DNA from 3 places in the Paenibacillus sp. NPDC058174 genome. Region 2 is predicted to be linked to each of the others. Evidence: predicted binding sites of a transcription regulator. Region 2 holds the regulator's gene; each other region holds the start of a gene.

Region 1 (10,837 bases), 730 kb from region 2:
GATTGGACTTTGCTGAAACTTTTAATACTTCCATGAAAAAGGACCTCCTCGGGAATGATGGATGGATTCCACTATTAAATAGTATTCGAGAGAGGTTAAATAATTCCTGCTTTTATTGCGCGACTTTACCGACTGTTCTGAATTGTATGACGATTCATAGTTTCAAAGAATCGGTTTGACGTTTTCTTGGAAGCATTATTAGCTTGCGAAAAGCTACATAAGAAGCCATTCATCTTCTGTAAGACGAATTTTTTGCAGCTTGACCGCTTTTCCTGTCGCATCATCGAGCTGTACGGATACACCGTGCAAATGCCAATGTCCTTCGTCAACAACGAAACGTGTCGGCAGCTGGGTCATAAATTTATGAAGCACCGCATTGCGTTCCATACCGAGCACGCCGTCGCGCGGGCCTGTCATGCCAACGTCCGTTAAGTATGCGGTTCCTTGCGGCAAAATACGGTCATCATTCGTCTGTACATGGGTATGCGTACCGACAACGATCGAAGCTTTGCCGTCCAAATGCCAGCCCATCGCGATTTTCTCAGAGGTTGCTTCGGCATGGAAATCAACGAGAATATGATTCGTCTCTTCCTTCGCTTGCTCAATCAATTCGTCGGCTTTGCGGAACGGACAATCAATTGGCGGCAAAAACGTCCGGCCTTGCAAATTGATGATCGCCAGCTTCTTGCCGTTAGCTTTAATCAAAGCCGCGCCTTGTCCCGGTGTTCCTTCCGGAAAGTTGGCCGGGCGAACGATTCTTGGTTCATCATCTATCCATTCAAAAATATCTTTATTGTCCCAGGTATGGTTGCCCATCGTAATGCCATGCACGCCCCACTCGAAAAACTCTCTCGCAATGGAAGCCGTAATGCCTCGGCCGGCAGCGGCGTTCTCGCCGTTTACGATAATAATATGCGGATTGTATTTGCTCTTTAACGCCGGCAGTACCCGCTTAAGGGCAGCCCGTCCGACACTTCCTACAATATCTCCGATAAATAATACGTTCATTGCTTGCGTCACTCACTTTCTGTTACCCGCATAGACGGGAAAAGTGGCTGACAGGCAGCCACTTTTCCGCAAAGCCATATTTAATTGTTGCTTTATTTCGCATATTCGACCGCGCGTGTCTCCCGAATAACCGTAACTTTAATATGTCCCGGATAATCAAGCTCGCTTTCGATCTTCTTCGTAATGTCGCGTGCCAGACGGAACGCTTCCGTATCATCAATTTTCTCCGGTTGCACCATTACGCGGACTTCACGTCCAGCTTGGATGGCGTACGACTTTTCAACGCCTTCAAACGACTCCGAAATGTCTTCCAGCTTTTCAAGCCGCTTGATATACGTCTCGAGCGTCTCGCGACGTGCTCCTGGGCGAGCTGCCGACAATGCATCGGCGGCGCCAACCAGCATCGCGATAACCGATGTCGCCTCCACGTCGCCGTGGTGGGACGCAATACTGTTGATAACAACGGGATGCTCTTTGTATTTCTTCGCTAGTTCTACGCCGATCTCCACATGGGAGCCTTCAACCTCGTGATCAAGCGCTTTGCCGATATCATGCAGCAAACCTGCACGCTTCGCGAGCGTAATATCCTCGCCCAGCTCGGCAGCCATCAATCCGGTCAAATAAGCAACTTCCATGGAATGCTTCAGCACGTTCTGACCATAACTTGTCCGATATTTCAAACGGCCCAAAATTTTGATCAAGTCCGGATGCAGACCATGAACGCCAACCTCGAACGTAGCTTGCTCCCCGTATTCGCGAATACGTTCATCCACTTCTTTACGGGATTTTTCAACCATTTCCTCAATGCGTGCAGGATGAATTCGTCCATCTGCAACAAGCTTCTCAAGAGAAGTACGGGCAATTTCCCGTCTAATAGGGTCAAAACCAGACAGAATGACCGCTTCCGGTGTATCGTCGATAATGAGATCGATACCGGTCAAAGTTTCCAACGCGCGGATATTCCGTCCTTCGCGACCAATAATGCGGCCCTTCATCTCTTCGTTCGGTAACGAAACGACCGATACCGTCGTTTCAGCCACATGGTCAGCCGCACAGCGTTGGATAGCGAGAGAAATAATGTTGCGCGCTTTCTTGTCTGCTTCTTCCTTCGCCTGCTGCTCAATCTCTTTGATCATCTGAGCTGTTTCCTGACGTACTTCCTGCTCTACATTAGATAAAATGATCGATTTCGCATCTTCCATCGTCAAGCTCGAAATGCGTTCAAGCTCGCTAAGCTGCTGCTTATAGATGGAATCAATTTGGTCTTGTGTCTCATCGATCCGTTTCTCTTTGTTGGCAACTAGCTCTTCTTTGCGTTCTAGCGCTTCTAATTTTTTATCCAGCGACTCCTCTTTTTGGAGCAAACGTCTTTCTTGACGCTGCGTTTCATTGCGACGCTCGCGAATGTCTCTCTCAGCTTCCGTACGGAGTTTGTGGATTTCGTCTTTTGCTTCCAGTACCGTTTCCTTTTTCTGGGCTTCCGCTTCTTTCTTTGCATTCTCTACAATGACGACAGCAGCTTGCTCAGCGCTGGAAATTTTGGCTTCGGCAATCGACTTTCGAATAAAATAACCAATCCCAAAGAAAATAACGCCAACAACGAGACAGATCAACACGATCCAGATAGGGTCCATCTTGTTCACCTCCTCGTTGCATTCACCAAGGCAAAAGCTTGGGATGATATTAAGTTTTAGCCGGTTTTCATACCGATTGATCTTCTAACAATTTGACGAAAATTATCGCTTCAAATCAACTTTTGGAAGGAAAATTGATCTGAAATAGAAGGAATACATGTTCATTTTATCTTTTGATAAAATCAATTGTCAAGCAAAAGCCCATCTTCCTCGTCGTCCGCTTCTGCCTCCGCCTGTTCCATGACCGATTTTACCGCATCCTTAACGATATCTCCGGGAAAACCTCTTCGCAGCAAAAATCCCACCAGCTTGCGCTTTCGGTCTATCGGGTCGCCCTTCAGCGAGCGCCATTTCTTTCCTGCCGCTTTCACTGCCGCTTCCCGTTCCGTTTCCTTGTCAATGGCATCAGCAGCATCGGCTGCCGCCTGCTTCGACACGCCCCGCTGCTGCAGTTCCTGCTTGATCCAGCGGCGGCCTTTGCTGGCATACTTGATACGCTGCGCAGCAAATTGCCGCGCATACTCTTCATCATCCACAATATGCTCGGATTCTAAACGTTCGACAACCGAAGAAATATGCTCAGGCTCGAACTCCTTGCGCTGCAAATATTGTTCGATCTGCTTGCTCGTTCGCGGTTTGGCACCCAAATAAGCAACCGCCGTTATGTAGGCGCTGTATCGGCTGTCTTCATCCCGGATTGCCGCCAGCTCATCTTCTGTGAAGGTATGACCCTTCAGCAACTGATGCCGGATCAGTATATCTTTATGAACGGTTAGAAGGGGCTCCTCGCCCTCCCCATGTATGTGATAGCGGCTGCGATTCTTGCGATCCTGCTTCACCGCTTGAATCTCGATCATCAAATCCCTCGCTTTGTCTCAAAAACAGCATCGCCGTCCCCTGAAGGACGGCGTAGGTTACTGCTATTTCGTATTAATCATCCAGTTCGGATTCATCAAAATCATCATCATCGTCTTGCGATAACGTTTCAACTGGCTGTGCCGTAGCCGATAAATTGCTCGCTTCGCGAATTTGCTTCTCGATAACGGCAGCAATTTCTGTATGATCCTTCAAGAACTGCTTCGCATTCTCCCGGCCTTGGCCGAGACGCTCTCCGTTATAGGAGAACCATGCGCCGCTCTTCTGTACGATATCCATTTCCGTACCGATATCGACAAGGCTGCCTTCTCTGGAAATGCCTTCGCCGTACATAATATCGATCTCTGCTTGCTTAAACGGAGGCGCTACTTTGTTCTTCACGACTTTAATACGGGTGCGGTTGCCGACCATATCATTGCCTTGTTTAATCGTCTCAATCCGGCGTACATCAAGACGTACGCTGGAATAGAACTTCAATGCGCGTCCGCCTGGCGTCGTCTCCGGGTTGCCGAACATAACGCCGACTTTCTCACGCAATTGGTTGATAAAGATCGCAATCGTCTTCGATTTGCTAATTGCACCGGACAGCTTACGCAGCGCTTGCGACATCAGACGCGCTTGCAGACCTACGTGCGAATCGCCCATGTCGCCTTCAATCTCCGCTTTCGGAACAAGTGCCGCAACGGAGTCAATAACGATAATGTCAACCGCACCGCTTCGTACGAGCGCTTCTGCGATTTCAAGCGCCTGCTCGCCCGTATCCGGCTGCGAGAGGAGCAGGTCGTCAATGTTGACGCCCAGCTTGCTCGCATACAAGGGATCAAGCGCGTGCTCAGCATCGATAAAGGCAGCTTGTCCGCCAACGCGTTGCACTTCAGCAATAGCGTGCAGCGCTACCGTCGTCTTACCGGAAGACTCCGGTCCATAAACTTCAATTACACGGCCTCTTGGCAATCCGCCGATGCCAAGAGCGATATCTAAAGCAAGCGAACCGCTAGGCACGATCTCTACTTGCATATGGGTGGATTCCCCTAATTTCATGATGGAGCCTTTACCAAATTGTTTCTCAATTTGACGTAAAGCCATTTCCAAAGCAGCGCGACGATCCGACAAGCTACTCACATCCTTCTTCATTTATAATGTAATGATACCTTGTTTTTTCCTCGTTGCCAAGTCTTTTTTCGAACATACATTCGTCTTTTTTTGTCCGACGCCTCCCTCCCGCTCTATATAAGCAAAAAAAGAACCGCAGCAAAGTAATCTTCGCCACGGTTCTTCCGTCATATTGACAATTATAGACAATATCCGGAATGAAAACAATCCTTTTTTGGATAATGCTAAGATTCATTCTGTGACAAGGCTTGCCACAGACGATAGAGCGCTGCCTTAACCGCCCTTACCCGAATGATCGAACGGCTGCCGCTGAGATGCGTCGTATGGACATCCGTCTGCTTGCCTCGCTCTGCTATGGCGAAATAGACGAGCCCGACGGGCTTTCCTTCCGACTCTGCCGGACCCGCCACTCCGGTAAGTGAAATCCCGAAGTCGCTGTCGGCAATTTCGCGAATACGCTCCGCCATCAGCGCCGCCGTTGATTCGCTAATGGCCCCCGGCGCTCCATCGCCTTCGAGCTGCGTCATCGGTATGCCCAGCAATTGATGCTTCATCACGTTCGTATATGTCACAACCCCGCCGGCAAATTCTCCGCTGCTGCCCGGCACATTTGTCACAAGCTCGGCAAACAAACCTCCGCTGCAGCTCTCTGCGCTCGCCATCGTGCGTTTGGTTGCCCTCAGGAGCCTCACGACAGCCTCCTCCAGCGGAATATCCTCCTGCGCGTACAAATGCTCGCCTACACGATCCTTGACCGCCTGAACGGTTGCGTCGATTTTACGAAGAGCCTCCTGCTCCGTTGCGGCCTTGGTCGACACCCGGATGGCGACCTCTCCTTCTTTCGCATAAGGGGCCAGTGTCGGGTCGCTCTGTCCGTCAATCAGATCCAGAAGCTTCGCCTCCAGATTGGATTCACCAATACCGGCAAATCGGAGCACCCGCGAATAGAGCGGCTGGCTCTCGCCCAGAGCTTGCCGAATCCACTCGCGTCCGGCTCCCTCCATCATCGGTTTCATCTCCCGGGGAGGCCCCGGCAGCAGCAAATAATGGGTGCCGTCGGCACTCAATCCATTGCCGACCGCTAGTCCGGCTTCATTAAATAAAGGGTCGGCTCCGTCAATCGTATGGGCTTGGCGCTTGTTGCTTTCCACCATATGAATGCCGCGCGAGCTGAACAGCTTCTCGATTTGCTCCATCGACGGGGCGTGAATGGACATGCCGCGGTTCAAGTAAGCAGCCAGTACATCCTTGGTGAGATCATCCTGGGTTGGTCCAAGACCGCCTGTAAAGACGAGCAGGTCTGCTCTCGACCTGGCCGTCTCGATAGCCGACCGGATCCGCCCCGGATTATCGCCCACTACTGTCTGATAATAGACGTCGATACCTAGCGCAGCGAGCTCCTGCGATAGAAATTGAGCGTTCGTATTCACAATTTGCCCCAGTAATAGCTCCGTGCCGACTGCGATAATTTCTGCTTTCATGAAAATGCCCCCTGCCCGTTATTTGAATGGAAAAGCACCCTCCCTTCACGGGAAGATGCTTTGTTTGGCGAAATGCGGCGGTATATGTTATTGAACCGGAATCAAGTGCTTGTTCTTGACAAAATAGTCTACTCCGGAGTAGACGGTAATGATAACCGCTGCCCAGCTGGAAATAATGTCAAACGGAAAATCGATGAAATGGAATGGGAAGTTGTTAAGAAGCAAAGAGATGATCATCGTAATTTGAATGGCTGTCTTCCATTTGCCCCATTTGCTTGCCGCCATTACGCTTCCTTCAAGTAAAGCAATTTGGCGCAGGCCGGTAACGGCAAATTCACGGCTAATGATGATGATTGCCATCCATGCAGCGAGCTTATCCATTTGCACGAGCGAGATCAATACAGCTGCAACGAGCAGCTTGTCTGCCAATGGATCAAGCAGCTTGCCTAAATTGGTTACGATTTTGTTCTTCCTTGCAATATAGCCGTCCAGTCCGTCTGTACTTGCCGCCACGATAAAAATAATTGCCGCTATAATCTGATTGTATGTAATTTGATAGTCACTGAATGCGAAATGCGGCAAATTGAAATTAACGAGCAAAAACACCATAATGATCGGTACTAAACAAATTCGAACGATTGTTATCTTATTTGCCAGGTTCATGCGGATACCTCCCGGGCAAAAGCCGCTTGCGAGCTCATACCGCTGTTCATGTTGATTGTGTAACCTAACTGTAACTGTTCTCTCATCTGTGCGTCCCCCAGCTCATATCCGAAAAGCTATAGTCAAGTATAATACACGCTTAATCCGCATGTCAAAAGCGAGAGCATCTGCGCTATAAACGCCGTTGTCTCTCGCTTTTCGCCCGATTAGTGCCCTCTCCCGAAGCGCATTAACGGTAGTTCGTAAACTGAAGCTCCACCTTGAGATCCGCTCCGCGAAGCAGCGCCATTACAGCTTGCAGATCATCCCTGCTTTTGCCGGATACACGAATCTGGTCGCCTTGGATCAGGCTTTTGACTTTCAGCTTGGAGTCCCGGATCAGCGTATTGATTTTTTTGGAATGCTCCTGATCAATGCCTTGGCGCAGCTTAATGCGCTGGCGGACCGTATGTGCCGATGCGGATTCGACTTTACCGTAATCCATATTTTTAATCGGCACGCCCCGTTTAACCATTTTCGATTGCAAAATATCGAGTACACTGTTTAATTTGAACTCATCGTCCGATATAATAACTAGCTCTTCTTTTTCCAGTGCAATGCTGCTTTTGCTTCCTTTGAAATCGAAGCGTGTCTCGATCTCGCGCTCCGCTTGCTGAATCGCATTGTTCAGCTCTTGCATATCTACCTTGGAAATAATGTCAAACGAACTTTCGGAACTCATGTACGCAGCTCTCCTCTATCAACTGATTTAAATAAATATTAAGGCGCCTCCGTGCTCTCTCCATCGGCTGGCGGCGTCGGCGATCCCGATGTTTCGCCCTGCAGCGGGCTGAGCAGCACTTTTTTGGATCTCGCTTGATCGCCATCGTTAACCGTAATGCCATCGACTGTAATAACAGTCAGATCGGCACGGCCGACATTGACATAAAGCGGCTCCGTAATATCAAATGATTTGGTTTCGCCATCCTGCAACGTCACAGCAATCAGCTTCTCGCCGCTGGCGCTGCCTTTGCGCACTTCCGTCCAGCTAGGCCCGCCCGTAATTTTAATCTCCAGCTTATGGACGACATTGGCAGGTCCGACATCGTAATGATCAACCTTGCCTTTTTTCTCCGTAAAGGTCAAGCTGGTTGCCTCCGCTGGCGGAGGTGTTGGCGTTGGCGTCGAAGACGGGCTGCCCGTACCTGCACCTGCCTCGCTTTTATCACTAGGCAATGGTGAAGCCTGATCAGTGACCTTGGTCTGATCGTCGAGTCCTTTGGAATTATCGCCCTTTTGGCTGACGAAATAAACCCAGACGACGACTACAATAAGAATAAGAAACGACCACATCAGCACGTTGAAGCCAAGCTTGCCAATCCGCTCCGACGCTTGGGTTTGCACTCTTCTCGGCGCCCTTGCCGCTACCGGTTCCGATACTTGCTCCGTAACGGTCGCAGCCGGCACTTCATGCTGGTACAAGCGGAGTACTTCATCAGCGTCCAAGCCAACGGCCTCGCAATAATTTTTCACAAACGCCCTTAAATAAAAGGTTCCCGGCAGGATGCTGTGATCGCCGTTCTCTATAGCCTCGAGATAGCGTTTGCGGATTTTGGTCGTCTCTTGAACATCTTCAAGTGATAAGCCGTGTTCTTCTCTTGCTTTCCGAAGCAACGCTCCCAAATCTGACATTTGTTCGTCTCCTCTCTCTAGAATTCGTCCGTGTAGTTAGCCGTGAACGATTCATACGTAATTTCTTCGTCCGGTGTGTTGCGAAGCTCGATAATCATATCAAAATGGCTGTAGTCATAATGGGATTCCTTAATAAAAATATCCGGATGCTCGATAACTTTAGTGGAAGGCATCGCCATAATCTCTTGAAGCAGCGCATAATGCTTCTCATTGGAACGAATCGTGCTTACAATACCGTCAATAATAAAGATATTGTTGTTCGTCATCTCATCCTCTGACAGTTGGCTTCTGACAGTCTGCCGCAGCAATGTCGACGATACGAAGGTCCATCGCTTATTCGAGCAAACGCTGCCGGCGATGATCGATTCTGTCTTCCCGACGCGGGGCATCCCGCGCAAGCCAATCACTTGATTGCCGTCCCGCTTAAATACTTCACCGAGAAAATCGACAAGCAGGCCAAGCTCATCCCGTGTAAAACGGAACGTCTTCCGGTCATCTGAATCTCTCTCGATGTAGCGGCCATGCCGCACTGCCAAAATATCGACAATCGTCGGCGTCCGCAGCTTGTTAACCGTAATGTTGTCTACCTTTTGCAGCATTTTGCCAAGCAGGACGATTTTCTCTTCATCATCCGTCTGCAGCAGCATGCCCCTTGTCCGGTCTTCTACACCGTTGATCGTCATAATGTTTACTTCCAGCATGCCAAGAAGAGATGCTATATCACCTAGCAGCCCGGGCCTGTTTTTATGTATTTTGTACTCCATATAATACTGCTTGCTTTCCATGAATGGTCACCGCCCCAAGCCTGTTGATGTCAGTATTGCGCAACGCTGGAATCATTAATCATTGCTGCGCGAAAAATGCCGCTTACTAAAAGCTTATTCTACAATTTTCGCTACAATCCTGCAACCTTCATCGGAAACATTGCAGAAAAGCCTCCGAATTGGAGGCTTTTCTGCTGGGTATCCTATGCAGCCTTATCGATGATCGACGAGCTTCACCATCAAGTTCGCAATCGTCTTTTTCTCCGACTCGTCGCCTGCATCCCAAAGCTCTTTCAGCACGCGCTGCTGTTCGTTTTTGGGATCGACTTTCTCATCAAGAAAGGAGCCGATCTCATAGGCCAGATTCGTAATCATTTCCTCGGTCATGCCCGAAGCTTTCGCCTGGTCTACACGTTCAGCCAAAAACTGCTTAAAGTTCGCAAAGTTGCTGAGCACTGACATTCGTTTCTTCGCCTCCTGAGTGTAAATGAAGAGAATGAACAACAGTCAATATTGTGCCGCAACATCTGTGCAATTATGCAAATCAGGTATGCCAGCCGCCGTTCGGGCTAATAATTTGCCCTGTTATGTAAGAGGATTCGGGCAGCGCCAGAAAATAGACGAGCGAAGCGATCTCATCAGGCTGTCCAAATCGGCCAAGCGGAATTTCCTGTTCAAGCGCAGCCTTCTCCTCGGCGTCGAACCCGTCCATCATCATGGTATCGACCGCTCCCGGAGCGACGGCGTTGACAGTAATCCCAGTAGGCGCCAGCTCCTTCGCCAACGCTTTCGTGAAGGCGTTCATGCCGCCTTTAGTCGTGGAGTACAGCACCTCACAGGAAGCGCCTGACATCCCCCAGACGGAAGAAACGTTAATAATCCGGCCATAACGATTCGCAATCATGGACGGCATGAAAATTTGACTGCAAAGGAACATGCCCTTCAAATTTACGGTCATGACGTCGTCCCATTCCTGCTCGGTCACGTCCATCAGCATGCCGTAATGGGAAATGCCGCCGTTGTTGACTAGAATGTCAGGCAGCATGCCGTTGGCCTCCAGCTTATCCCGCATTCGGAGCAGCTGTTCTCTCGAACGCAGATCCGCAGTGATCGTCATGACGTTGGCGCCAAGCCGCATGCAGGCCCGCGCTGTCTGGTTCGCCGCTTCATGCGACTCTAAATAATGGATAACAATATTGGCGCCTTCCGCGGCAAAGCGCTGCGCAATCGCAGCGCCAATTCCACGGCTTCCCCCGGTCACCAATACGGTTGATTGACGAATGTTCGTCATTCCCCCGCTTTTTCCACGATCGACACAGCCACTTGGCCGAAATCGAAATGCTCGCGAAGCCGTGCATTAACCTGCTCCAGCGTGCTGTTCTCATACAGCGGAAGCAGATCGAACATATCGCTGTCGCGGAACCGGTAGCGTGTAAATTCGCTGGCGATCGCTTCAGGGGAATTAAGCATTCGCAAATAACTGCCGATTTTTTTCCGTTTCGAACGCTCGAAAGCTTCTTCAGAAATGCCGGTTTTCAGCGCTTCCTCCACTGCGGCGCGAACTTTGCCGAGCAGCGCCTCCGGATCAGGACTGTCGCCACCTATAACCGAGAAAGCGTAGTTGTCG
Region 2 (10,837 bases):
GCTGTACAGCTGTTCAATTCCTCTTTTAATCAGGGCAGCTTTTATCCGATCGTCTACGCTTTCAGGCATGAGTCTTGTTTTTGCTTCTATGGGTTCAACTTCGTGCCAGTTGATTACATTTTCATTCGTTCTTAATCCCTCTATGAGTTGCGAAAGGTTTTTCTTTCGTAACATATGATCACTCCTAATCTAGAACGGCTGTTCCCCTCATTATATATGTTCGGGACAAAATAAAAAAAGCCCTTTTTTTAACAGACTTTTTCTTCGCTCTATGCTATTTCGATCTCTTGTTCGTATCCCTAGAAAATTGTAACTGTGTATTCTTCTATTTCCCCAGTTATTGGGTGTTTCAACATTACCCGGTAGTAGTCAAATAGTCCGACTTCTCGGCAGCTGCGGCAGCGGCAGTGCCCGGAAACAGTCGCAGGTAAACACGGATTACGGATTCCAGAATATCGTTGTGATTGAAGCATACGAATCTATTCTATTGTTCATTGTACAGAATACACGTTCGCCCGGCAATTGCTATTTGCCGGTTCCGGCTTGTATAACTTTCCATCGGCAGCAAAAAAGCGCATCCCTTTGCAGGAATGCGCCTTGCTCTTCACCGGCTTCACCGTCGTTGTCAGACAGCAGCCGGCACGCAGCCGGAGCTGCTGGCATTGCATCTTACCGCTGATGCTGGCCTATTGCCGGCATGCAATGCTCGTATGATACAGATCATAAGCCGCTGTAGACTCGGGAAAAATCGCCTGCGCTTCCTGTTCAAGCGCAGGCATCTGATCCGATGTGAACCGCGTGCTGAAATGAGTCATCACAAGCCGTCTGGCCCCAGCGGCCCGTGCCGCTTCCGCAGCTTCTACCGTCGTAGAATGTCCGTATAGATGCGCTTTCTCCTGCTGACCGTCTGCAAATGTCGCTTCATGCACGAGCAGATCCGCATCACGTCCCAATACGACCGTATTGTCGCATGGACGCGTATCGCCCAGTATGGTGACAATTCGTCCTTTAATCGGTGTTCCAGCAACGTCTTCGGCACGTATAACAGTGCCGTCAGGCAGCTGCACATTTTGCCCCTTTTTCAAGAGGCCATACAATGGACCCTCAGGCACACCAAGCTCCTTGAGCTTCTCAACCTGGAGCTTGCCAGGGCGGTCACGCTCTGTAATCCGGTAGCCGAAGCAAGGCAGCCTGTGCTCCAGCGCCCTTGCTTCCACGACAAATCGCTCATCCTCGAAAATAATGCCCTCTTCGATTTCCGTATAAGCAATCTCATAGTCCAGCCGCGTACCGCTGAGCCGTAACGACGTATCCACGAGCTCCCGAACGCCAGGCGGCCCAAAAACCTTCATCGGACCGTTGCCCCCGACATAAGAACGCGTGCTGAGCAGACCCGGAATGCCAAAGGTATGATCGCCGTGCAGATGCGTGACGAACAATGCTTCCAGCTTATTCAGCTTTAACGGCGTGCGCATGAATTGATGCTGCGTCGCTTCCCCTGCATCGAACAACCATAGCGCGCAGTCAGGCTCAGGAAGCCTCAGCGCGATTGAAGTAACGTTCCGTTCCTTCATCGGCCTACCGGCTCCAGTACCCAGAAACCAAATATCCATCTCGTTTACCCCTCACTATGGCTCGAGTCGCAGGCTGTTTCGTTGGCTGTTATCTTTCAACCTTTTCTACATTGAAGTATTGCGCCTCTGGATGGGCAAATACCATGGCGGATACCGATGCCTCCGGCTCCATCATGAACCCTTCCGTAAGCTCTACGCCGATATCCTCCGGCTTCATCAAGTCGAACAAAGGCTCTTGATCCTCCAAGTTCGGGCAAGCCGGATAGCCGAACGATACGCGAATGCCTTGATAGCGGGCGCCATGGCGCTGCTTCATAGTCATTGTTGGCGGATCAGGGTAACCCCATACATCGCGCATCATATGATGGACACGCTCGGCCATGCCTTCTGCAACTTCCAGCGCTACCGATTGCAGGGCGTGGGAACGGAGATAGTCGCCTTTTTCCTTCCACTCCTGCGCCAGTTCACGGATGCCGTAGCCGGCAGTAACGACAAGGAACCCGACATAGTCCATCACACCGCTCTCAACCGACTTCAAGTAGTCGGAGAGGCAGAGGAACGGATCAACCTGCTGACGCGGGAACGTAAAGCGCTTGATCTCCTTCGTGTGATCCTGCGGATCGTAGATGATAATATCATTGCCGGAAGACTGTGCCGGGAAAAACCGGTACATGCCATGGGCCTGAATAATGCCATCAACCGTTCCTTCATGCAGGATGCCGTCCACCGTTTCTTTCAGCTGTACCGCCTTCTCATTGCCTTCCTTCAGCAGGTTCTCGACGTTGCCCTTGAGACCCAGATGATGGCCTAGCAGCATCTGCATGTTGACGTAAGGAATAATATGCGGAATTGGTACGTTGCGAAGCACATGGCGCTCCAGATCCGGCGGGATGTAGACCGGCGCATCCGTCGAAATTTTCGAACGAACAGCTCTGGAGAGCTCCGGAAGCTTCTTCTTCTCTTCCACTTCTTCTCCGCCGGATGCTTTATATTCTGCCATCTCTTGCTCCATACGCGCACGATGCTCTTTGTCCATCAGCTTGTTGGCGATATCGAGCCCGTCCATCGCATCCTTGGCATAGAGAACGAGACCCTCGTATTCCGGGCCGATTCTCGTCTTGGTGAACTTGCGGGTCAAAGCCGCTCCGCCTACAAGGATAGGCGCATCGATGCCCGCATCCCGCATATCCTGCGCTGTAATAACCATTTGCTGCGCAGATTTAACAAGCAAACCCGACAAACCGATAACGTCTGCCTTCTCGTTGCGGTACGCTTCAATCAGCTTCTCTGGCGGCACTTTTATGCCGAGGTTTATAATTTTGTAGCCATTATTGGACAAAATGATCTCAACAAGGTTTTTGCCGATATCATGCACATCGCCTTTTACGGTTGCTAGAATAACTTTGCCTTTGACTGCGGTCTCGTCCTTCTCCATAAAGTTCTCGAGATAAGCTACCGAAGCTTTCATGACCTCGGCGCTTTGTAGCACCTCCGCTACGATAAGCTCGTTGTTGTTGAACAGCCGGCCGACCTCTTCCATTCCGCGCATAAGCGGGCCGTTAATGACGTCCATAGCCGAATATTTCTGCAGCGCCAGCTCCAGATCGGGAATAAGTCCCTCTTTCGTGCCTTCGATTACATAGGAGCCAAGCCGTTCCTCCAGCGTCAGGTTGGAGATCTTCTCCTTCTTAACAACCTTCTTCTCCCGGAAAGCGGCAACAAAAGCGGCTAATGTATCGTCATTCGTGTTGTAGATCAGTTCTTCCGCCAGCTTGCGCTCTTCTTCTGGTATGGAAGCATAGCGCTCCAGCTTCTCCGTATTGACAATTGCATAGTCCAATCCGGCCTTCGTACAGTGGTACAAATAGACGGAGTTGAGCACTTCGCGGCCCGCATCCGGCAAACCGAATGAAATGTTGCTCAAGCCAAGAATCGTCTTCGCGCGCGGAAACTTCTCTTTAATCATCCGAATGCCTTCGATCGTCTCTACAGCCGAACCGATGTATTGCGGGTCGCCGGAGCCAACGGGGAACATGTTCGGATCAAAAATAATATCGTCGGGATTCATCCCGTATTTATCAACCAGCAAGTTATACGAACGCTCTGCTACTTCCATCTTGGCCTCACGCGATACAGCCTGCCCGCGCTCATCGATCAGAATCATGACGACGGCTGCTCCGTATTGATGGATGAGAGGCAAAATTTTCTCGAACTTCGTCTCGCCGTCCTCAAGGTTAATGGAGTTAATAATCGCTTTGCCTTGCGAATATTTCAAGCCCAGCTCGATAATATGATCATAAGTGGAATCCAGCATTAACGGCACTTTGATTTTCTTAACAACCTCAGGAATGAATTGATGCACGGCATAGGCTTCATCAATATCCGTGTCTTGAAGGTTAATATCGATGACATGGGCGCCGCCTTTCACTTGCGCTCTGGCAACTTCCGACGCTTCATCGAACTTGCCTTCTTTGATGAGACGTTTGAATTTACGCGAGCCCGATATGTTCGTCCGTTCACCGATCATAATTGGACGGTTCTCCGGTTCGATATAAACGGTGTCGATACCCGACACGGCAGGCGCATGAACGCCATACTGCGTCCGCGGCTTATACTTCGCCATTGTCTCTGCCATGACGCGAATATGCTCAGGCGTCGTACCGCAGCAGCCGCCAGCGATGTTCAGCCAGCCCTGCTCGGCGAATGCTGACATTTTCACCGCAAGCGATTCGGGAGATTCATGGTAATGGCCGTTTTCATCCGGCAAGCCGGCATTCGGATAACAGCTGATCGCTGTATCCGCAATCTCACTCAAGGAACGAATGTGGTCACGCATAAACTCTGGGCCGGTCGCACAGTTTAGACCCATGGAAACTGGCTTCAAGTGCTCCAGTGAAATGTAGAAGGACTCAATGCTTTGGCCTGCCAGTGTCGTTCCCATCGGTTCGATCGTACCCGAGATCATAAGCGGCAGCTCTTTGCCCGTCTTCTCATAAGCGTTGCGTATGCCGATGCTTCCGGCCTTTACGTTCAGCGTATCCTGTGACGTCTCCAGCAGGATAAGGTCAACACCAGCCTCAATGAGCGCTACCGTCTGCTCGTAGTAGCTGTCTACAAGCTCGTCGAACGTGACGCCGCCCGTTACTGACAACGTTTTGGTAGTTGGCCCAAGCGCTCCCGCTACATAGCGAGGACGTTCTGGGGTCGAATATTTATCAACAGCATTGCGGGCCAGCGTTGCGGCAGCAATGTTGATTTCAACTGCTTTTTCCGGAATATCGTATTCGGCCAGAACGACGCTAGTCGCTCCGAACGTATTCGTCTCGATAATATCCGCGCCCGCTTCCAAATACTCCTCATGAATGCGCTGTATAACATCAGGACGAGTCAGAACGAGCATTTCATTACAGCCGTCCAGCTCCTCGCCGCCAAAATCTTCAGCCTGTAGATCTGCCTGTTGAATCATCGTTCCCATCGCACCGTCGAGGATGAGGATACGCTGCTGCATTAATTCCTGAATCGTAGGATTCGACAAAGTTCTGCACCCTTCTTTCCGAAAAATCATTAACAATTAGTGTAACAGAATCACCGCATTGTGAAAAGGTAATCCATCGACAATCCGCGACTTTTACGCTATAATTCAAAATATCAGTAAATTTCAATTGGAAAAGAGGGAATGAGTATGGCTGAAATTCGAATCCGCAACACGGACGAACGCATCACAGGCGAACAGAATGTTCGTCAATTTTTAGAAAATCAAGAGGTACTCTACGAGCATTGGAATGCTGATAAGCTTCCAGCGAACTTAAAAGATAAATTCATTCTCTCCGATGAAGAAAAAGCCGAAATTCTATCTACTTTTGATGAAGAAATTCGTGATCTTGCTTCCCGCCGCGGATATAAAACTTGGGATTTGATCGCATTGTCCGATGCGACTCCAAACCTGGATGAGCTGCTTAAAAAATTCGAGTCTGTTCATACCCATACCGAAGATGAAGTCCGTGCAATTACTGCAGGCAAAGGAATCTTCGTTATTAAAGGCTCCGAAGACGTAGGCTATTTCGACGTTGAGCTTGAAGCTGGCGACGTCATCTCTGTTCCAGAGACGATTCCTCACTTCTTCACTTTGATGGAAAACCGTCAGATCGTCGCTGTCCGTCTCTTCATTGAGACAGAGGGCTGGATCGCTCATCCTTTCGAGGATCCTCAATTCAGCAAATAATAGATGCAACCAGTAAAGAAGCCCCCGCTCCCATCTTCGGATGGTGCGGGGGCTTCTTCATGTTCTGCTATTGCTCAAGTAGCGTCAGCAGCTGTTCCAGATGAGAAATTTCATGAGCCGGAACGATTTCGTCATTGCGAACCGCACCATGACGGTTGATCCAGACGGAAGTCATCCCTACCGTATTGGCACCTAAAATATCGGTTGTCAGTTTATCGCCAACCATAATGCCATGCTCGGTTTCAATGCCAAGACGCTCCAGCGCATGATGGAAAATCGAAGCCGCTGGCTTACCCTCGCCAAACTCGCCGGAAATAATAATATGGTCGAAGTACGGAACGAGCTCCGGCACACCTGCAAGCTTCTCTCTTTGCAGGTCCGGCGAACCGTTCGTAAGAAGCAGAAGCTTATATTTGCCTTTCAGCGCATCTAGCACACGGAATGTCTCTTCATAGACGATCGGACGTTTACGACGTTCCGCTGGAAATTGCTCAGCCAGATTTGCGCCCAGCTCAGCATCGTCGACGCCAAGCGATTTCAATCCGCGTGTCCAAGCCTCTCTGCGGTAGGTTGGAGCGAGCTGCTCCAGCTTGCGGAACTCCTCTTGCTCGCCTTCGCGGAAGTTCGCCCATAGTCCTTCAAACGGGTTAATTCCGATCATTTTCGTAAACGGGAATGTCTCGTACGATTCATACAAAGCACGAGCCTCGCGGCGGACGGCCTCCTCCAGCTCACCGGCATCAACGCCTGCTGCATCGGCACCTGCTTGACAAGTTGTCTCAAAAGCTTCTTTTACACTGCGGTCATCCCATAACAGGGTATCATCCAGATCGAATAAAACTGCTTGTTTCGCCATCGTTCTCTAAACTCTCCCACTCATTATCTATTTTTGTTCAAACGGCAAGTTATGCACTTTAGCAAACTCTTGAAGCCGTGCACCCATTTCATCTGTCGGATAACGGTTCATAACGCGGGAGAATACCCAGTTCCCGCCTTTATGCTGCTCAATAACGACATAACCGCGTTGTACGCTGATGCCTTTAATTGCGGCTGGATTCAGACGCTTGTCCCCTGTCAGCTTGCGGGTCTGCACATAATCCTTGCCTACAGTAAGATAAGGCTTGCGGAAGAAGAATACCAGCGCCAGCAGCACATAACAGCCTACTGTCACATAGAACATCGTTCCCGCCTTAAATGAAGGGTCGGAACTTACAAGAATGACGTACATGCCGATAAACAAAATCAACAGAATCGGTGCAATAAAGCTTCTTCCGGTATAGCGGTCCTTTTTCTCGGAGCCCAGCACGATGCCCGATGAACCTTGTTTTTTGCGGGCTTTGTTGATCTGACTCATATTTTTGCGCACTTTGCGCTCCCACGATCGTGACACTTCCGTTTTCCTCCTATTAAATATGTAGTGTGTATATGCAGCGCAGCCGGCGGCGGAAATGACCGTTGCTCATGCGAGCGCAGGCCGTTCCCCTCCAATTCCAAAATCCGGCATAACCTTCGTATTGGATTATTGCTTGTTCGCATCCGGTTCATCTACAATTTCAATGTTATCCAGCTGCTGCCGGAAATTGTTACGGAAGTTTTCTAAATACTTCTTACGCAGTTCGTCGCGCTCGGCGAGCTCTTCCTTCGTTAACCCAACGGTTTTATTTTTACGTGAAAGCTCGTTGATTCGATCGATTAATTGACCCATTATATGCTCACCCCACTTGCTGTCTAATTAAACACTCTTACCTATTTTGACTTTTCACGCCTTCAATTGTCAAGGCAAGGACAGGAAGAAGCAAAAAAGGACAGTCGAAAGCCGTATCGGCCCCGCTCTGTCCTATCAGTTCTAACGCTTGTTTTCTATATTAAAGCTTCGGAACGATCAGCTTCTGTCCCGGCGTAATCGTTACAGTGGCAAGCTGGTTGCGTTCCTTAATCTTATAGACATTGAACCGGATATCGTCTGCGTCTTTCGTATACCGCTGAGCGATGCCCCAAATCGTATCGCCTGAAGAGACTACAATTAATTGTTCATCTGCTCCAGGTATAGTATGTCCGCCCGAAGCGTTCGTCTGCATCAACAAGAAGCTTGAAAGCAACAGCGCCATTAATGCTGCGCATACGACCCATTTGAGTAAATGACGGCGAGCAGACTGCTTCACTGTCTCTAACACAGCGCGGCTAGCCGGCGTGTCCTTATGTATGGTCTTGTAAAAAGAAGGATTCGAAATATTCATCATCATGATTATCAGCACCCCAAACATTTGTTCTGTTCTCAGATTACACGAACAGGTGTTTGCAGTCAATAGAAAAATGCGAACTTTTGTTTTTAGGAACTTATGTTTGTACGAACTCCGGTTCTGTGCTATAATTTTTTACAAATCTATTTTTTGGAGTGATCTCATGTCGAAGATTTCCAACCGTCAACAGTCGATCCTTGAATTTATAAAGAATGAGGTCCGGGAGAAAGGCTATCCGCCTTCTGTCCGTGAAATCGGCGAAGCGGTCGGTCTAGCATCCAGCTCCACAGTTCACGGCCATCTGGATCGCTTAGAGAAGAAAGGCCTTATCCGCCGCGACCCGACGAAGCCGCGCGCGATTGAAATTTTAGATCAAGAAGATGTGGACGGCATCATCCGCCCTTCCGTAGCTCAAATCCCGGTCGTCGGGAAGGTTACGGCTGGCGTACCTATTACCGCAACGGAGAATATTGAAGAATACTTCCCTATCTCGACGCAGTTCGTCGGTGATGACGACGTCTTCATCCTTAACGTAATCGGTGAAAGCATGATCGAAGCTGGCATACATAACGGCGACTACGTCATCGTCCGCCAGCAGCCGTCGGCTAACAACGGCGATATCGTCGTTGCAATGACTGAGGAAGACGAAGCGACCGTCAAGCGCTTCTACCGCGAGAAGGATCATATCCGCTTGCAGCCGGAGAACTCGACGATGGAGCCGATTCGCCTCCGCAGCGTGACCATTCTCGGTAAAGTAATCGGACTTTTCCGCGATATCCACTAAGCTGGCCCAAAAAGACTGTCCCCGCTAAAGCAGATGCGATTAGGCATCCGCTAGCAGGGACAGTCTTTTTTCAATACATCATTAACGGAACAGGCTGCCGATATACCGCTGCAGCTTATTCGCCATTTCTTTTTTGACAACATGGCGAAGCAGTGCGTACTCCGATTTATATCCCCGCAAAATAACTTCATACAATATGCCATCGTCATTCCGTTTTACTTCCGCAATGCTTGCCTTCAGCTTCCGCACTTGCGAACGAACGCTGCGAATATCCTCTTCGATTATGCGAAGCACCATTTCACTGCTCTTCACGTACAGCATTTTCATGGAATAGCCGGACTCCATCATCGCTTTCGAGTTATTCATAACCGCATCCCTGACAAACGGCAAAATGCAATAATCCTGGATTAGACGATATTCTTCTTCATTTATGCTTTGCGCTCCCATAACAAGCCGCCTCCCCCGCCTCTTCCCGCTAGCTCAACGTCCACGATGCCATCCAAATTAAAAATGCGAATCGCTTGCGCCGACAAGCAGTAGCCTTTCATTCGGCCGTTCTTCACGGATATGACCTGAACGTTGCGTATGCTTACATTGCGCTTCCGATCCAAGTAAATAAGCTGTACTACTTTACCGATATATCTCTCCATCTCATCTCATCGCCTCGCATAGAACGTTTGTTCCTATTATACACCAAACATACGTTCTTGATGCAAGATAAAAAAAGTTCCAGCATCTGCTGCTGAATCTGCTCGGTTCAAGCTGGGCTCTATGGATCAAAATGCAAATCTGCAGGTTGTGCGCCGCTGTTTGGTCGATTTTCCGCTTCAAAATGCAAATGTGCAGTTTGATCAGCCCAAAAAGCCGCTTCTGAGTGAAAAAGAGAGATTTCAAATGTACTTTTGCATTTTGATCGCGATTTTAGCCCTTTTCAGGCTCATTCACCTGCACATTTGCATTTTGTTTCTTCTCAATCTCAATCACAGGAAGATTAACTGTGAAGCCGACGATACCAAGCGTAAATGATTTAGTACACCAACATCTGGATCACAATCTTGGCAGGCTCCGCTTTATGAGTGCAGACAATTATCAGCGATTAAACGTGATTTAGTTTTCCATTATCGGACATTATTCGATTATTTTCAGAAAATAATAGGAAACATGTGGGTTTTATAGTAGAATACTAGGGACACAAATTTTAGGAGGAAATGATGAAAAAACTTGCAATCGCACTATTCGCTGCCGCCATTATTCTTACAGGATGCTCGAGCTCGAGCGACGGGAAAAACACATCCGAGCCTGTAAAACAAACGAATAATGCAGAGAAAACGGACAAAGAGAAAGGTGTCGAGGTTGATAAAAACCTCACAAACGTAAAAATTACGCTGCCTGCCTCCATGTTTAAAGATGCTGACCTAGACCAAGTGATCGCTGAAGCGAAGAAAGATGGCGTCAAGGAAGCTACAAAAAATGAGGATGGCTCCCTTACGTATACGATGTCCAAATCCGACCATAAAAAAATGCTGAAAGAGATGGAAGACGGCATAGCGGACTCGAATAAGACGCTGAAAGAAGAAGGTACGTTCGCTTCTATCAAAGATGTAACCTATAACAAATCGATGGATGAGTATGAGATGATTGTCGATAAAGCTGCTTATGAAGGCAGTATGGACGGTTTTGCCGCCCTCGGATTTGGGATGCAAGGCATGTACTATCAAATTTTCCAAGGCGTAGACTCCGACAAAACAAAAGTCACGATCAAAGTGAAGGACGAGAAATCCGGAGAAGTGTTCGATACGATCGTGTATCCTGATACTCTGGAGCAACAATAGAAGTAACGAGCCAGTTACCTTAATGGACAGAAAAAATCCCCGGAGCTCCAGCTCCGGGGATTTCCTGTATTAGTAGAGCGTCAGATACTGATCGCGCTCCCATTGGTGAACTTGCGTCTTGTACATGTCCCACTCGATTTCTTTCAGCTCGTAGAAGTGAGCCAGCGCGTGGTCGCCCAGCGCGT
Region 3 (10,837 bases), 910 kb from region 2:
TCGATCAGATATTTATAAAGGGAAGCTGCTGCTCGTTAACCGCAGACATCCTGTACGTTCTGTGGCGGATTCAATCGTAACGCTGCCAGCGGATATTTTGCGAGCCGATCATGCTGAAGAGCCGTTCATATCGCTAGATTTGAGCTGCTCTGCTCAACTGTCGTGCTTGCTGGATGCTTGTATGGCCAAGGAGCAAATCACGGTAGTCAGCGGCTACCGGTCTGCTGAAACGCAAGGGCAAATTTATGAGTCGGCGGTTGCCGAGCATGGGGAGACGTTTGCGAACAGCTATGTTGCCCTGCCGGGTGCGAGCGAGCATCAGACTGGACTGGCTGTAGACGTTGGTGTTCGCGGCGGCGAGACGGATTATATTCGTCCTACATTTGCAGGGAGCGCCATTAGTGATATTTTTCGCGAGTTGGCCCCGGAATACGGTTTTGTTCAGCGCTATCAGGAGGGCAAGGAGGCGGTGACGGGCATTGCTTGCGAGCCGTGGCATTACCGTTATGTAGGTTATCCGCATTCGGCCGTCATGGAGCAGTATGGCTTTTGCCTGGAGGAATATATCGCTTTTTTAAAACAGTTCCCTTACGGCGTTCAACACCTATACTTTGGCGGAAATTACGAAATCTATTATGTACAAGCGGCTGGGGATGCGGTAGAGCTGCCGATTCCTCATGGAGAGAGTGAAAGCGTGGAATGGTCCGGCAATAATGATGACGGTTTTATCGTTACGGTTCGCCACCGCTGTGATCGAGACAAAGGCGGCGATAACATTGGCTAATCTCCGTTACGGCGGAATGGATATTTTCAAGCTGGCCGCTGCTTTTCTAGTTATTACCATACATTTGGGCCCTTTATTGTCAGTAGACCCTTATGCAGATTTTGTGCTGACGGGCATTATTGCGCGGCTTGCAGTTCCGTTCTTTTTTATCGCATCCGGTTTTTTCTTATTCGGTAAAATGAAGGGCGACAGGCAGCGCGAGCTAGTATCGATGCGTCGTTTTACACTTCGGGTTGGCGTATTGTACGCGGCCGGAATTATCGCCTATTTGCCGCTTAATGTGTATGACGGTTATTTCAAGCAACCTGTTAGCGTATGGGGAATGCTGCAAGATGTCGTGTTCAACGGCACGTTCTATCATCTCTGGTACTTGCCGGCTCTCATTACGGGAGCATGGATCGTGTACGGGCTGCGGATGTTTCTATCGTTGAAAACAGTGCTCGCAGTGTCCGCCGCATTGTATGTACTGGCACTGCTCGGCGACAGCTATTATGGATTAACGTCGGCCAGTCCGATATTGACAGGGCTATACGATGGCATGTTTACGGTGTTTGATTATACGCGCAACGGCATCGGCTTTGCTCCTCTGTATATGGCACTTGGGGCGTGGGCGGCGCTTCGTCCGCTTCCTTCCCGCTCAAGACTCCGGTATACTTCTGCGTTTATCGTCTCTATAGCAGTATTGTTAGGCGAAGGAATAGCGCTTCATGCCGCAGGCTGGCCTCGTCACGACAGCATGTACCTTGCCTTAGTTCCTGCTGTTTACAGCTTGTTTCGTTTGCTCCAGTCGGCGGAGGGAAGGGAGCATCCTTACTTGCGGTCGCTCAGCACCTGGATTTATATGCTCCATCCGTGGGCGATCGTGCTGGTGAGAGGCGGAGCGAAAGCGACGGGAAGCTTTAGTGTGATTGTAGACAATAAACCGGTATTTTATATCGCGGTATCCTTTCTCTCGGTTGCTCTGTCTGCTGCGGGAATTTGGCTCTTGCAAGCTATTAAGGGAAGAGGAGAGCGTGGGCTCGGTGGTGGACATGGACATGGTCATGGGCAAGAACAAGAACGAGGGCAAGAGCAAAGACAAGGGCAAGGGCAAGAACAAGGGCAAGGGAAAGGGCAAAAACAAGGGCAAGGGAAAGGGCAAAAACAAGGGCTTGGTCTAAAGAGAGGGATGGGGAGTTCCCGGCATCGTGCATGGGCTGAAATCGATCTGGACCATTTGGCACATAATCTGAAACAGCTGCAGAACGTAATTCCGCGGAGTACGGCAATTATGGCTATCGTCAAAGCGGATGCTTACGGACATGGAAGCATTGAAGTGGCGAAGCGACTATTTAAGGAAGGTGTGCGGTCCTTCGCTGTCGCAGATATTGAGGAAGCAATTGTGCTGCGGCGCAGCGGCATCAACGGAGAAATTGTAGTGCTCGGTTACACGGCAGATCATCGTCTCGGGGATATTATCCGCTACCGGTTGACACAGATTGTAGTCAGCGCGGAGGACGCTGAGCGGCTGCAAGCTTTTGGAAGGCCGATGATGGTTCATGTCAAAATCGATACGGGCATGAGGCGGCTTGGCGAAAGTTACGAGCATATCGAGCGTATTTTATCAATCTATCGGCATAAGTTTTTGCTTATCGCGGGCACATTCAGCCACTTAGCGGCAGCAGACCGTCAGGATGCTGCAGGGATTGCACTAACGCTCAAGCAATTCGAAATATTCGGAAGCGTGATCGCTCAAATAAAACAAGCAGGCATCGATCCAGGTCGCATTCATCTGCAAAGCAGCTATGGCATGCTGAATTATGAAGGGGCAGGCATGAATTTAGCTCGGCCGGGCATCGCACTCTATGGGACTTTGGGCAGCGAAAAGGATACCGTCCGGGCAGAAGTTGGTCTGCGTCCCGTACTTTCCTTGAAAGCAGCTGTCAGCTTGGTAAAGTCTGTGCAGGCCGGGGAGTCGATCGGTTACGGCGGAGATTACTTCACTCAGCGGGATAGCCTTATTGCGACGCTCTCTATAGGCTATGCGGACGGAGTTGCGAGGGAATATGCGGAGCGAGGCGGATATGTTCTTATTAACGGCCAGCAGGCCAAAATCGTCGGCAAAATATGCATGGATCAGCTTATGGTGGACGTTACGGACATCGAAGGAGTCTGCCAAGGCGATACAGCGACGTTGATCGGACAGGACGGCGAGCAGGTCATCACCGCTGCTGGGATCGCTGACCGGCTCGGTACGCTGACGAACGAGGTGCTCGTCTCTATCGGAAGCAGGGTCGAGCGCGTCTATGTGACGCGATGAAGTTGCGTAGCGAAGTATGAGTGCGGCCGGCTTAGCGAAGCAGCTTCACAAAAGAGCGAAGCGAATTTCGCTAATTGGAGCGGACGGAGGCTCATGGAACTGTGCAGCGAACCAATCTTCGCAACTCGAGAACCTAGGTTCACCAGTAGCGAAGATAGGTTCGCAATTTGCGCAGCTCCGTCAAGAATGGCCGAATTCGGCCAATTCCAACGAATGCAGCTTCGTTAATTAGCGAAACAGGTTCGCTCGAGCAGAGTCCAACAACAAACCTAGTACATGAAGCGAGTGCACCAGCCCTCCAGCGAAGCAGCTTCGCAAAAGAGCGAAGCGAATTTCGCTAATTGGAGCGGACGGAGGCGCGTGGAACTGTGCAGCGAACCAATCTTCGCAACTCGAGAACCTAGGTTCACCAGTAGCGAAGATAGGTTCGCTATTTGCTCAGCTCCGTTAAGAATGGCCGAATTCGGCCATTTCCAACGAATGCAGCTTCGTTAATTAGCGAAGCAGGTTCGCTTGAGCAGAGTCCAACGACAAACCTAGTATATAAAGCGAGTGCACCAGCCCTCCAGCGAAGCAGCTTCGCAAAAGAGCGAAGCGAAATTCGCTAATTGGAGCGGACGGAGGGTCGTGGAACTGTGCAGCGAACCTATCTTCGCAACTCGAGAACCTAGGTTCACCAGTAGCGAAGATAGGCTCGCTATTTGCTCAGCTCCGTTAAGAATGGCCGAATTCGGCCATTTCCAACGAATGCAGCTTCGTTAATTAGCGAAACAGGTTCGCTCGAGCAGAGTCCAACGGAAAATCAAGAACGACGAACAAAGCTTAGTTAGTTAGCAAGTTCCAGAGGGTACACGGCTTCTGCTCCAACTGGACTTTCGGAGGTGGCGACATCGTAAATCGCTCATCCATCGCTGCAAAATGCATCCTATAGCCATTCAAACGAACCAAATATTCAAATCTTGCCAGACTCTAACCTAGCTGCTCTTCTAGTGTTCATCCATCTAATAGGGTTGTCAGCAGCGGAAAACTATGACAGTATGGATAGCGACTATATGGATCTGGAGGAAATGAATGATGGCTGCTTTGCCCAACTGCCCCAAATGCAACTCCGAATATACGTACGAGGACGGAAATTTATTCGTTTGTCCCGAATGCGCCCATGAGTGGGATCTTGCTGAGGATACGACAGAAGACGTTAAGCTGGTAAAGGATGCGAACGGGAATCTGTTGAACGACGGTGATTCTGTAACCGTAATAAAAGATTTGAAAGTGAAAGGCAGTTCATCCGTTCTGAAGATCGGAACCAAGGTGAAGAACATCCGTCTCGTTGACGGCGATCACAATATCGATTGTAAAATCGACGGCTTTGGCGAAATGAAGCTCAAGTCCGAATTTGTCAAAAAGGCGTAATATAGGAAACAAATATTTATGAATGGACGTCCTTCTGTGCATCGGAATTTCCGATATGCAGGAGGGCGTCCTTGTTTAGATACAGTAATAAATTTCGGAAAAAGGGAACACCGATAGTCTGTCGAAAATAATGGGTATGATCTCTGGAAACTCAAACCTTTTTTCATACAATCTGTGGACGAGGTTTTCTGTTACCCTAGCTATTTGTCGGAGCCCCAACGAACGGGCACCTTATATACTTATTGATTGGAGAGATGCCTGAATGAAAGTAAAACGAATTGTTGCTAATATCGCGGCAGATAAGCTGGAAGCAGCGCAACTGTTTTATGGGACGGCGCTTGGCCTTGAACGGATGATGGACCATGGCTGGATAACTACTTATGGTTCAGATGAGAAGTCAAATGTACAAATTAGCATTGCTTCGCAAGGCGGAAACGGCACTCCGGTGCCTGATCTATCCATAGAAGTAGACGATGTTGATGTTGCCCTTGAGCGTATGAGGGAAGCCGGCTTTCCAATAGAATATGGGCCGACAGATGAAGATTGGGGAGTTAGAAGGTTTTACGTTCGTGATCCGTTCGGCAAACTTGTTAATATACTAGCCCACATCAACTTAAGCAAAAGCGACAGTAAACCCGTCGGATTGACTGCGGCTGCTGGCTTTCAAGTAGGTATCCGCAGAACGCTGCCCGTTTCCAGAGAGCAGGCATGGGCATTTATAACCTCAACGGAGGGCTTGAGCTTATGGATTGGGCAACTGCCGAAGCTGGAGCTGACAGTGGGCGAAACGTTCAAATCCGATGAAGGTGTAACAGGACAGTTAAAAGTCGTCAAGCCGCTGCATCAGCTCAGACTGACTTGGCAGCCCAAGGATTGGGATCGTCCGTCGACTTTGCAGATCCGGCTCTTGTCTGACAAGCCGGATAAAACGACGATCAGCTTTCATCAGGAGCAGTTGGATCATGCGGCAAGACGGGAACAAATGAAGCAGCACTGGGAGAACGTGCTGACTATCATCGCCGAGCGCGCAGGTAGGCAGCTTTAAATAGAGTCTGCTTTGTCTAACTCAGGGTGAAAATTAACAGGCAATCAGCCGATATAAGGTAAGGAGGAGGGATTGCAATGGATATAGCCGCTTTATCGGTATCGTTGAATCAATCTGCACTATCACAAGCTGTTGGCATTAAAGTGCTGAGCATGGCCAATAAGCAAGCCGAGCAGCAGGGTCAGGGCATCGTTCAGTTAATGAATGCAAGCCTTAATCCGAACGTAGGCCAAAACCTGGACATCCGGGTATAGCCATCCCAAAACTTAGCTTAACTACTGGAAAGAAAACTGTATGCGACCACAGCATACAGTTTTCTTTTTATTTTTTCAAAAAAAGTATAGTAATAAAGTAGGGAAAGGATGGTATGATAATAATTATCAGTGCTATCCATTCACTCACCCGTTCAGAGAGGTGCAACCTTCACGTGAAAAATGCTAAAGTGAACTTATTTCTTCTTCTCTTCCAGATGGCCTATGCCTTGTCTTTGCTGGCTTGGATTCTGGTTGCGTTTACCTCGTTCATGCTGTTCGATTCTCCGGGGTCATTGGGTGACGCGGCAACGATTGCCTTTTTTATTTACGTCTGGATCTATCCGCTGGCTCTGATAGGAACGATAGCGGCCAGTTGGCTGCTTTACCACAAACGGAGATTTAAAACAGCGGTATGGGTGAATCTTGTACCGCTGCTATGGATTCTCCCATTGATTGTACTGATTTACGTGAGTTAGACAAAGGTTGGACGTCCTCCTGGGACGTCCATTTTATTTGCCGCAAGCCCCAAATGACCGAATAAACTTCACTCATTTACTCTTATTCCTTATGCGAATGCTAACGGAAAATACCGTTAATATATTTCGAGATTAGGCTGCCGATGCTTTTTCTCGCATATTCACGAGTGACCGCAAATCCACCGTCATTGCCGCGGCAGGTATAACGGAACAAGACGATACCCTCCGTATGCTCCTCCTCATGCACGACAATACCCGCGTGATCAAGTGCTTGATGGGTTGCCGCCAAATCTGTGCGCATTTGTGTCAGCACGATTCTAGTTGCTTTGACAAACAATGGGCGAAGTGATCTTGCGCGGCTCTCAATATCGGTTAAATTTTTCTCCACGATGCGATAGGCCATTGGCAATAATACCGAATCATGCATCAATTGAAGCTCGTCACGCGCAGCCGCAGGCGGCGCTGGAGGCCAGCCGTTTGAAGCGGCGATTTCGTATTCCGTATGCAATGCAGGCTCGTGAACTGTTGAAGCATTCGGCCTCAAGCAATCCGAATATCCGTTATCCATTAGTTGCTTACTATTCACTGTCATTCGTAAGTCACCTCTCTTTCATTATATGCGAACATACGTTCTTTAGTCAAAAACAAAAAAATGAGTTCTTAAGATTCTCTGGAAAAGGAATGTTACGGAGCAGCCGATCATAATGTCTGCCCGTATTGCCGCATATACATAAGAAAACTAAAGCTGCAAAGGATGAACGCGTTTATGGATATGGGCAATTTGCGGGAGAGGATCAAGCTGCTGACGAATGAATTGCTGCACCGTCAGTCGGCTGACGGCGCTTGGCGGTTTTGCTTTGATTCCGGCGTCATGACCGACAATTATTTGATTATACTAATGACCGCACTGGGGATAAGAGACCCGGGCTTCATTCACGCCTTGGCAGTGCGAATTGCTTCATCCCAATACCAGAATGGAGCATGGAAGCTGTATCCGGATGAGCCGGAGGGCAATTTAGAGACGACAGCCGAATCCTGCTATGCGCTTTTATGCGCTGGATATTATCGGCCGAGCGATCCGCGTATTTTGCTGGCCAAACAGTTCATTCGATCTAAGGGTGGATTGTCTGAGGCGCGCAGCCTGCTGACGCAAGTTATTTTTGCCGCAACCGGCCAAGCGGAATGGCCGCGCCAGCTGCGGATTCCGCTGACCGTATTTTTCTCTGAGCTTGGCGTCGGTTTTGATTTGTTTTCGCTTTCGGGCCATGCCCGCGCGCATTTGATTCCGACACTGATCATGTCGAACAAGCAATTTTATGTGAGAAATGCGAATATGCCTGATTTATCGGATCTGTTTCTGGACGGCCCTAAGACGTTCAAGAACGATCGAACCTGGATTTCGAATCTGCATGAGCTGTTCTCGGCGCTTCCGCTGGCCAGTACGCTGGCTTCCATTGGCTCCGCGGCTGCGATGGAGCAAGCCGAAGCTTATATGCTGGAGCGGCTGGAGCCCAATGATACGCTGCTCACGTACGAGACTTCAACCGTTCTGATGATATTCTCGCTGCTAGCATTAGGGTACACCGCGGACGATCCTTTGATCAGCCGGCTGCTGCAAGGCATCCGTTCGCTGCAATGTATGGATCGTGCACATATTCAGATCGCGACGTCGGAAGTGTGGGACACGGCACTACTTAGCCATGCTTTGCAGGAGGCGGGTGTCGCAATCGAATCAACGGCGCTTCAGAACGCGGCTTATTATTTGGCTGCCAGACAGCAGACCCGCAAAGGCGATTGGGCGATCCGAAACCCTCATACCGAGCCTGGGGGCTGGGGATTTTCCGACATCAACACGCTTTATCCTGATGTAGATGACAGCGTCGCCGCGCTCAGGGCGCTGCTTCCGTACCGGGAGAGCTACAGCTTCCCGAATGGTACAGCCAGTTGGCAAAGAGGCCTGAATTGGGTGCTGGCGATGCGTAATGACGATGCGGGCTGGCCCGCTTTCGAGCGGAAGGGGAAATGGATGCCGGCCAGCCTTTTCCAGTTCGAAGGCTCAACTGACGTTGCTACTGATCCTTCTACCGTAGATTTGACTAGCAGGGTTCTCAGTTTTCTTGGCAAGGATTTGGTCATGACGATCGGCCATCGCTGGATTGACGACACGGTGCAGTGGATTTTGTCTCAGCAGACGAAGGAGGGAAGCTGGTACGGGCGTTGGGGGATTTGTTATATCAACGGTACCGGGGCGGCGTTGCAAGGCATGTCCGATGCAGGCATGGCAAGCGATCATCCTGCTATTAAAAAAGCCGCGAACTGGCTGCTGAGCATTCAAAATGAGGATGGAGGCTGGGGAGAGTCCTGCTTGAGCGACAAGGTGAAAAGGTACGTGCCGTTAAACGCCAGCACGCCTTCACAAACCGCATGGGCGCTGGACGCGCTTATTGCCGCCAATGATAAGCTTACACCGGAGATTGAAAAAGGAGCCGAAGCGCTGCTTCGTACGCTGGAGCGGAGGGACTGGACCTATTATTATCCGACCGGGGCAATGCTGCCGGGGAGCGTCTACACGCACTACCCAAGCTATAACTATATTTGGCCGCTGCTCACTTTGTCAGCAATAGTGAAAAAATACGGTTCGTAATCATGTACGATAGCTGGATCGATATGGTAAGATGGAACCGACCTTATATTTCCTTTTAACGGACAGAGACAAGAAAGAGAGATTGTCATGACTCAACAACTAAACTTGTTTTTGCAATTGGCGGATGCCGTCATCATCACAGATGTCAAGCATACGATACTGCGCGTAAACGGTGCATACGAGAAGATTACAGGCTATCAGGAAGAAGAGATCATTGGGAAGCGTGCCGGTATTCTGCGTACGCCCTATACGTCCCAATCTGTCTACGATGGCATGAAGAGACAAATTCAGGCCGGACGGCCGTGGTCCGGTGTATTTACGAACCAGAAACGGGATAAGGAGCTGTGGCACTCCTTTATTACAATTACCCCATTCGACATTGAAGGCGAGCTCTATTATGTAGGAGTATTCCGCGAGCTGGAGAAGCTGAAGCAAGGTCTTTATTTGGACGAAGATCGTGCCAGCCGGATGCAGGGTTCTTTGCTGAAGGTGCTGGCTATTTCCTGCGAAATTCGCGATCCGGGAACGGAAGCGCATCTGTCGCGGGTGCAGAATTTGACTGAGCTGCTAGTGGAAAGACATAACGAGAGGCTGGAACTGGCCTTGCCGAAGGTAGAGCTGGCACGCATTGCCAATGCCAGCATTTTGCATGATATCGGCAAATCCGGCATTCCCGAAGGCATATTGTATAAGCCGGGGTCCTTAGCCGATTATGAAAGAACGATCATTGAAATGCATCCCATTATTGGCGTTGATATCGTCGATAAAATATTCGCTGAGCTGGATGATGAGTTGTTTGAAAGTGAGCTTCAAACGGCGAAAAACATTATTTTATACCATCATGAAAGATGGGACGGCACCGGTTATCCGCATGGCTTGAAGGGTGAGTCTATTCCGCTGGAAGCAAGGATCGTCAGCGTTGTCGACGTATTCGACGCATTATCAACGAAGCGTGCCTATAAGGAGAAGTGGAGTCTTGATTCGACGCTAGACTACTTGCGCGAACAGCGCGGCAGGCAGTTTGATCCAAGCGTTGTTGATTCGTTTCTGTCGCTGGCAGATGACGGACAGCTTATTCCGCATTTAGCTGCTCAGTGAGCAGGCGGCTTCCACATAAAAAGCACCGAGCCCATGGGGCCGGTGCTTTTTGGCATGTTGTATTAAGGAAGCATGTTGCCCGCTGCTGTGTAGATTTGGTACCATTCTTGCCGGGTCAGCGGAATGTCCGAGCCTTTGCAGGAGTCTATTAAACGTTGAACGTTTGTTGTGCCAAGCACCACTTGAATGTTCGCAGGGTGGCGCGTAATCCAGGCAACGGCAATAGCCGTGTTGGTTACGTCATATTTGGCTGCGATGCTGTTGATCACTTCGTTAAGCTCCGGATAGTTTTCCAGATCACCGAGGAACGGGCCGTTGAAGAAGCCTTTTTGGAACGGCGACCATGCTTGTACAGTTATTTCATTCAAACGGCTGTAGTCCAAAATGCTGCCGTCGCGATTAACCGATTGGTCGATATTCATATTAACGGCGATGCCGGCGTCAACCAATGGCGTATGCGCGATGCTGAATTGGAGCTGGTTAACGACGAGCTTTTGCTTCACATATTTTTGCAGCAGCTCGATTTGCGCCGGATTTTGATTGGATACGCCGAAGTAGCGTACCTTGCCGCTCTTGTGAAGCTCTTCGAACGCTTCAGCCACTTCTTCCGGCTCAACGAGAGCATCCGGGCGGTGCAGCAGCAAAATGTCGAGGTATTCGGTGTTCAGCCGCTTCAGAATGCCGTCCGTCGATTCCAAAATATGCGCTTTGGAGAAGTCGAAGTAACCTTTGCGGATGCCGCATTTGCTTTGCAGAATCATTTTCTCACGAATGCTTGCATTCATTTGAATGGCTTCTGCAAAATAAGATTCGCATTCTCCGTACGA

Evidence for each region. The regulator LexA, encoded in region 2, represses DNA repair genes until DNA is damaged. The targets are predictions, from matches to a motif close to CGAACATATGTTCG.
Region 1: a site for LexA is predicted at 4,701-4,714, ahead of recA (recombinase RecA). Genes of this name have one in related genera too.
Region 3: a site for LexA is predicted at 6,889-6,902, ahead of ACFVVF_RS08565 (YhjD family protein). Genes of this name have one in related genera too.

Annotation. Positions count from the first base shown of each region.
Region 1 covers NZ_JBHVUY010000001.1:233,871-244,707, reverse strand. The annotation lists gene ACFVVF_RS01085 (stage V sporulation protein S) at 1-34, opposite strand, end outside; gene ACFVVF_RS01080 (TIGR00282 family metallophosphoesterase) at 214-1,008, opposite strand; gene rny (ribonuclease Y) at 1,101-2,642, opposite strand; gene ACFVVF_RS01070 (regulatory protein RecX) at 2,825-3,499, opposite strand; gene recA (recombinase RecA) at 3,573-4,631, opposite strand; gene ACFVVF_RS01060 (competence/damage-inducible protein A) at 4,856-6,112, opposite strand; gene pgsA (CDP-diacylglycerol--glycerol-3-phosphate 3-phosphatidyltransferase) at 6,200-6,775, opposite strand; gene ACFVVF_RS01050 (YajQ family cyclic di-GMP-binding protein) at 7,005-7,496, opposite strand; gene ACFVVF_RS01045 (helix-turn-helix domain-containing protein) at 7,535-8,446, opposite strand; gene ACFVVF_RS01040 (DUF3388 domain-containing protein) at 8,464-9,231, opposite strand; gene ACFVVF_RS01035 (DUF3243 domain-containing protein) at 9,424-9,672, opposite strand; gene ymfI (elongation factor P 5-aminopentanone reductase) at 9,755-10,501, opposite strand; gene yfmH (EF-P 5-aminopentanol modification-associated protein YfmH) at 10,498-10,837, opposite strand, start outside.
Region 2 covers NZ_JBHVUY010000001.1:963,004-973,840, forward strand. The annotation lists gene ACFVVF_RS04310 (DEAD/DEAH box helicase) at 1-174, opposite strand, end outside; gene rnz (ribonuclease Z) at 687-1,613, opposite strand; gene metH (methionine synthase) at 1,663-5,082, opposite strand; gene ACFVVF_RS04325 (1,2-dihydroxy-3-keto-5-methylthiopentene dioxygenase) at 5,257-5,796, shown strand; gene ACFVVF_RS04330 (HAD family hydrolase) at 5,864-6,652, opposite strand; gene ACFVVF_RS04335 (hypothetical protein) at 6,680-7,186, opposite strand; gene ACFVVF_RS04340 (DUF896 domain-containing protein) at 7,316-7,501, opposite strand; gene ACFVVF_RS04345 (LysM peptidoglycan-binding domain-containing protein) at 7,662-8,039, opposite strand; gene lexA (transcriptional repressor LexA) at 8,200-8,820, shown strand; gene ACFVVF_RS04355 (YhjD family protein) at 8,902-9,267, opposite strand; gene ACFVVF_RS04360 (WYL domain-containing protein) at 9,249-9,470, opposite strand; gene ACFVVF_RS04365 (hypothetical protein) at 9,592-9,846, shown strand; gene ACFVVF_RS04370 (hypothetical protein) at 10,029-10,652, shown strand; gene glnA (type I glutamate--ammonia ligase) at 10,722-10,837, opposite strand, start outside.
Region 3 covers NZ_JBHVUY010000001.1:1,868,082-1,878,918, reverse strand. The annotation lists gene ACFVVF_RS08600 (D-alanyl-D-alanine carboxypeptidase family protein) at 1-784, shown strand, start outside; gene vanT (serine racemase VanT catalytic subunit) at 678-3,083, shown strand; gene ACFVVF_RS08590 (zinc ribbon domain-containing protein YjdM) at 4,158-4,493, shown strand; partial or broken gene ACFVVF_RS08585 (VOC family protein) at 4,756-5,100, shown strand; gene ACFVVF_RS08580 (SRPBCC family protein) at 5,137-5,538, shown strand; gene ACFVVF_RS08575 (YjfB family protein) at 5,616-5,792, shown strand; gene ACFVVF_RS08570 (hypothetical protein) at 5,966-6,268, shown strand; gene ACFVVF_RS08565 (YhjD family protein) at 6,369-6,860, opposite strand; gene ACFVVF_RS08560 (prenyltransferase/squalene oxidase repeat-containing protein) at 7,035-8,912, shown strand; gene ACFVVF_RS08555 (HD domain-containing phosphohydrolase) at 9,000-10,010, shown strand; gene ACFVVF_RS08550 (aldo/keto reductase) at 10,073-10,837, opposite strand, start outside.